Haloactinospora alba: one gene and its partner. The protein of the gene in region 1 interacts with the protein of each later gene in a pairwise test. Links are inferred from orthologs where the notes say so. Each region holds a gene or a part of one and is shown on either strand. Other genes may lie near its edges.

What was found. The genes of interacting proteins can lie anywhere in the genome.
Region 2: the proteins of FHX37_RS15910 (region 1) and FHX37_RS20445 interact in binary tests that used the Escherichia coli proteins (3 or more experiments, as listed by UniProt). The link is inferred for Haloactinospora alba from one-to-one orthologs.

The regions. Positions count from the first base shown.
Region 1 is NZ_VFQC01000001.1:3,513,650-3,516,829, reverse strand. The notes cover bases 132-3,057. They hold FHX37_RS15910 (Nramp family divalent metal transporter), read right to left. Parts: upstream 2,269-3,057; coding sequence 994-2,268; downstream 132-993. Other genes in these bases: FHX37_RS15905 (MMPL family transporter), read right to left, coding at 2,455-3,057; FHX37_RS15915 (glutaredoxin family protein), read left to right, coding at 703-963; FHX37_RS15920 (dihydrolipoyl dehydrogenase family protein), read left to right, coding at 132-592. Outside these bases: more of FHX37_RS15920, read left to right, coding at 1-131; more of FHX37_RS15905, read right to left, coding at 3,058-3,180. UniProt on the Escherichia coli protein: H(+)-stimulated, divalent metal cation uptake system. Involved in manganese and iron uptake. Can also transport cadmium, cobalt, zinc and to a lesser extent nickel and copper. Involved in response to reactive oxygen.
Region 2 is NZ_VFQC01000002.1:597,846-600,626, forward strand. It holds FHX37_RS20445 (nucleotide exchange factor GrpE), read right to left. Parts: upstream 1,861-2,781; coding sequence 1,141-1,860; downstream 1-1,140. Other genes in the region: dnaJ (molecular chaperone DnaJ), read right to left, coding at 1-1,045; dnaK (molecular chaperone DnaK), read right to left, coding at 1,894-2,781. UniProt on the Escherichia coli protein: Participates actively in the response to hyperosmotic and heat shock by preventing the aggregation of stress-denatured proteins, in association with DnaK and GrpE. It is the nucleotide exchange factor for DnaK and may function as a thermosensor.

The DNA.
Region 1 (3,180 bases):
TGCCGCGGAGCTGCTGGTGTCCACCGGGCGGCGGGCGGACCTCGGCCCGCTGGGTGTGGAACGGGTCGGTATCGACCCGGACGCCCGCGCCGTGCCGGTCGACGGCCGCATGCGCGCCGCGCCGGGTGTGTGGGCGGTGGGCGACGTCACCGGCAAGGGGGCGTTCACCCACGTGGCCGTGTACCAGGCGGGGATCGCGGCGGCCGACATCCTGGGGCAGTCCCCGTCGGAGGCGGAGTACCACGCCGTGCCGCGCGTCACCTTCACCGACCCCGAGGTCGGCGCGGTCGGGATGACCGAGGCGCGGGCGCGGGAGGAGGCGCGCTCCGTGCGCACCGCGACGGTGCGCCTTCCCGACACCGCGCGCGGTTTCATCCACAAGGCGGGAAACGACGGGTTCGTGAAGCTGGTGGCCGACGCCGAGGAGGGGGTGCTCCTCGGCGCGACCTCGGCCGGGCCGAGCGGGGGAGAGGTCCTGGGAGCGCTGTCGGTGGCGGTGCACGCCCGGGTGCCGACCGGGCGGCTGCGGTCGATGATGTGCGCGTTCCCCACGTTCCACCGCGCCGTCACCGCGGCCCTGGACGACCTGTGACACCGCCGGGCGGTGGCGCGGGTCCGCCGCGTCGCCGGGACGGTTGTGCTGCGGTGCGGCGGCGGCGAGTATGGGAGGCTCCACCCGAGGACTGGGAGGAGGTGTGGGCCGTGGCTGGTGAGGCCGACGAGGTGCGCGTCTACTGGCGCCCCGGCTGCCCGTTCTGCTACGCGCTGCGGCTGGGGCTGCGGTTGCGCCGGCTGCCGCTTCCGCTGCGCGAGACCAACATCTGGGAGGACGCCTCCGCCGCGGGCCGGGTCCGCGAGATCACCGGCGGGGACGAGACGGTGCCCACCGTGGTGGTCGGTTCCACCACTATGGTCAACCCGAGACCCGGCGCGGTGGTGGCGGCGGCCCGCAGCGCCTGTTGAACGGGGCCACCGCCGCCGCCAGGGACGTTCTCACGCCGCGTCGGTGAGGGTGAGGACGATCAGGGCGGCGTTGAGCGCCACGACCGCCGCGGCGGTGGCCGTGGCCAGCACGGTGACCGCGGGGCGGCTGACGTGGCTTCCCATCACGTCGCGTCTGGCGGTGAGCACCACCAGCGGGACCAGCGCGAACGGGATGCCGAACGACAGGACGACCTGGGAGATCACGAGGGCGCGGGTGGGGTCGAGCCCCGCCGCCAGCACCAGAAGGCCGGGTGCCAGGGTGATGACCCGCCGCGCCAGCAGCGGTATCCGCCGCCGCAGCAGGCCGTCCATCACCACGGCGCCGGCGTAGCACCCCACGGCGGTGGAGGAGAGGCCGGAGACGAGCAGTCCGACCGCGAACAGCAGGCCGACGACGGCGCCGAGGTTGCCGGACACGGCGGCGTGCGCGCCGGAGAGCGACTCCCCGGTGTCGATGCCGCGCAGCGCGCTCGCGGCGAGCAGCACCATGGCGAGGTTGACCGTCCCGGCGATGAGCATCGCCAGCCCGACGTCGTACTTGTTGGCTCTCAGCAGCCGGGTGAGCCGGCTTCCTCCCTGTACACCGTGCCGGTCGCGCGCGAGGGAGGAGTGCAGGTACACGGCGTGGGGCATCACGGTCGCCCCGAGCATCCCGGCCGCGAGCAGCACGCTCTGGGTACCGGAGAAGCGCGGGACCGTACCGCCGAGGGTCCCGGCCAGGGACGGCGGCTCCACGAACAGCCCGGCGACGAACCCGATGGCGATCACCAGGAGCATCCCGGCGATGGCGCGTTCGAAGGGGCGCTGGCCGAACCGGTTCTGCACGGCCAGCAGCCCGAGCGAGACGACGCCGGTGATGGTCCCGCCGAGGATCAGGGGGAGGTCGAACAGGAGGTTCAGGGCGATGGCCCCGCCCAGTACCTCGGCGAGGTCGGTGGCCATGGCCACGAGCTCGGCCTGGGCCCAGTAGGCGATGCGGGAGCCGCGCGGCAGGCGGGTGCGCAGCGCCTCCGGCAGGGACTGCCCGGTGACCAGGCTGAACTTCGCGGAGAGGTACTGCACCAGGAACGCCATGAGGTTCGCGGCGAGGATCACCCACACCAGCAGGTAGCCGTACTGGGCGCCGGCGGCGACGTTGGTGGCGACGTTGCCCGGGTCGACGTAGGCGATGGCGGCGACGAAGGCGGGACCGAGCAGCGCGGCCCCGGTGCGGGCGCGGGTCGGACTCGACCGCGGCTTCCCGTCCGGGGGCGTGGTGTTGTCTGGCGGGGTGGTGCGTACCACCGGTGACCTCCGAGGGCGTCGTGTGGGGGACGTGCCCGGCACGCGTGGTGCGGGGGCGGGCACACACCGCTGGGTTAAGCTCAGCGACCTTCTATGTTTGGCTTACCAAACTTTTTATCACAGGCGGGGCGAACCCAGGGTGGGGAGGGCCGGTGCGTTATCTCACCGGCCCCGGGAAACCGGCGCTCAGCCCCGTCCGGTGGGGGCGTCGGAGCGTTCGTCGCCACCGCCGCCGCGCAGCGACTCGCCCTCGATGTCGATGTTGGGTAGGGCACGGTCCAACCAGCGCGGGAGCCACCACGAGGCCCTGCCGAACAGCGCCATCACCGCCGGGACCAGCGTCATCCGGATCAGGAACGCGTCGATGAGGACGCCGACGGCCAGCGCGAACGCGACCGGCTGGATGGTGGTGTTGTCGCTGAACACGAACGACGCGAACACCGCCGCCATGATGACGGCGGCCGAGACCACCACCCGCGCCCCGGACCGGAACCCGTCCACCACGGCCCGGCGCGGCTCGCTGCCGTGCACGTAGTCCTCGCGCATGCGGCTGACCAGGAACACCTCGTAGTCCATGGCGAGACCGAACAGGGTGCCGATGAGCAGGATCGGCAGGAACGACAGCAGGGTCTCGGTGGAGGTCACACCCAGTAGCGAGCTCCCGTGGCCCCACTGGAACACCGCCACGGTGGCACCCAGCGCCGCGCCCATGCTGAACACGAAGCCCAGCGCGGCCTTGAGCGGCACGAGCAGGGACCGGAACACCGCCATCAGCAGCAGGAACGCCAACCCGACCACGACCGCGAGGAACAGCGGCATGGCCTCGGCGATCCGCTGGGAGGTGTCGATACTGGTCGCCGTGGCGCCGGTGACGGCGATCCGGGCGCCGGTGCTGTCCTGCAGGTCCGGGCG
Region 2 (2,781 bases), on another replicon or contig:
TGGTGACGAGCATGTCACCCTTGGTGCCGTCCCGGCGCGTCACCCCCTTGCCGCGCACCCGCAGGGTGCGCCCGTTGGGGGTGCCCGCGGGCACCTTGACCGTCACCGGGAGCCCGTTGAGGGTGGGCACCCGAACCTCGGCACCGAGGGCCGCCTCCGGGAAGGTCACCGGGACGGTGATCGTCAGGTTGTCGCCGGTCTTGCCGAACACCGGATGCGACTCCACATGCACCACCACATACAGATCTCCGGCCGGTCCCCCCCGTTCGCCCGGCGCGCCTTTTCCTTTGATCCGGATCCGCTGGCCGTCGGAGACGCCAGCCGGGATCCGTGTCTGCACCCGGCGGGTGCTCCTGCCGCGCCCGCTGCCGTTGCAGGTGGGGCACGGGTCGTCCACAACGAGACCGCGCCCCTTGCACTCGCTGCACGGTTCGGACAGCGAGAACCCGCCGAGGTTCGTGCTCTCGTGGCCGGTACCGGAGCACTTGGGGCACATGCGGGGTCCGGACGAGCCGGCCCGCGCGCCGGTGCCCTTGCACGTGGCACAGGCGGCGTCACTACTCAGCGAGAACGAGCGGGTGACCCCCTGGGCCGCCTCGCTGAACGTCAGGGTGGTCTCGGTCTCCACGTCGGCGCCGCGCCGCGCCTGGGTGGTGGTACGGCCGCCGCGGCCGCCGAACAGTCCACCGAACAGGTCGCTCAGCCGTTCCCCGCCGCCGGTACCGGTGCCGGTGGTGGGGCCGTGCCCGAAGAGGTCGCCGAGATCGAACCCGCCCGCTCCGGTTCCGCCGCCGGGCCGGTAGGCACCACCGAAGGAGGAGCGCGCCTCGTCGTACTCCTTGCGCTTTTCCTCGTCGGAGAGCACGTTGTAGGCCTCGGAGATCTCCTTGAACCGCTCCTCGGCCTTGGGGTCGCCCGTGTTGGCGTCGGGGTGGTATTCGCGTGCGAGCTTACGGTAGGACTGCTTGATCTCCTCCTGCGACGCCGACTTGGAGACGCCGAGGGTCTTGTAGTAGTCCTTCTCCAGGTAGTCCTTCGTGCTCATCGACGCTTGCCTTCTCCCGCTTCGCGCTCATGGTTCCTCCGGCCTCGGGGCGGCCGAGAGGTCCGCCCCGAGGGAATCCCCCGGGGCGGACGCTGTCACTCCTGCTGCTCGCTCTCGTTCCCCGCCTTCGGCGGTGCCTCGGCGGAGTCGGCTTCCTGAGCGGGAGCTTCCTCCTGGTCCGTTCCGGACCCCTCAGGGGTGTCCTCCCCAGGGCCGGCCACCACTACGCGGGCTGGACGCAACACCCGTTCACCGATGAGGTACCCGGGCTGGAACACCTCGACCACCGTCGGGACGGTGACGTCGGCCGACGGAACCATGGTCAGCGCCTCGTGCACGTTGGGGTCGAACTCGTCGCCCTGCTCGGCGTACTTCTTCAGCCCCAGCTTGGTGACGAGGGACTCCAGCGACTCACCGACCGACTTGAACCCGCCGGTGAGCTCGTCGTACTCCCGGGCCCGGCCGATGTCGTCCAGGATGGGGAGCAGGTCGCCCACCACCTGGGCCAGCGCCTGCTCCTTCAGGGACTCCCGTTCCCGTTCCACCCGCTTGCGGTAGTTGGCGTACTCGGCCTGCAACCGCTTGAGGTCGTTCGTCCGGTCGGTGAGCTGCTGCTGCAGCTCGGCGACCTCCGCGTCGGCGGTGCTGGTGACCACCTCAGCCTCCAGCGGCTGCTCTTGTTCCTCGACCGGCTCGTCGGCGGTCTCGCCGCCCTCCGTCTCGCGCAGTTCACCGGTCTCCGGGTCGACGCGCCGCTTGTCGCGGACCACCGGCCCCTCCGGTTCCTCGCCGTTGTCGTTTTCCGGCGACGACATTAGCTACGCCTCCTTGTTTCCGCGCCGTGCGAGTTAGGCGTTGCCGTCCCGCTTGGTGTTCTCCTCGTCGACGACCTCGGCGTCCACGACGTCCTCGCCGCCCTGGTCGCTCCCGGCGGCCGCGGCCTCGGCGCCCTCGGCGCCGCCCTCCTGGCCCTGGCCGTAGATGGAGGAGCCGATCTTCTGGCTGGCCAGCGCGACCTTCTCGCTCGCGGAGCGGATCGTGTCGATGTCGGAGCCCTCCAGCGCCTGCTTCAGCTCGCTGACGGCGCTCTCGGTCTCGGACTTCACGTCCTCGGGGATCTGCTCCTCGTTGTCCTTGATGACCTTCTCGGTCTGGTGGACGAGGGACTCGGCGTTGTTGCGGACCTCGGCCTCCTCGCGGCGCTTGCGGTCCTCCTCCGCGTACTCCTCGGCCTCGCGGACCATCTTGTCGATCTCGTCCTGGCTCATGGCCGAGCCACCGGAGATCGTCACCGACTGCTCCTTGCCGGTGCCCAGGTCCTTCGCGGTGACGTTCACGATGCCGTTCGCGTCGATGTCGAAGGTCACCTCGATCTGGGGCACGCCGCGCGGCGCCGGCGGGATGCCGCTCAGGTCGAAGACGCCCAGCTTCTTGTTGTACTGCGCGATCTCCCGCTCGCCCTGGTACACCTGGATCTGCACCGAGGGCTGGTTGTCGTCGGCGGTGGTGAAGATCTCCGAGCGCTTGGTCGGGATCGTCGTGTTGCGCTCGATGAGCTTGGTGAACACGTTGCCCTTGGTCTCGATGCCGAGCGACAGCGGGGTCACGTCCAGCAGTAGGACGTCCTTGACCTCACCCTTGAGCACGCCGCCCTGCAGGGCCGCGCCGATGGCCACGACCTCGTCCGGGTTGACGCCCTTGTTCGGCTCCTTGCCGCCGGTGAGCTCCTTGACCAG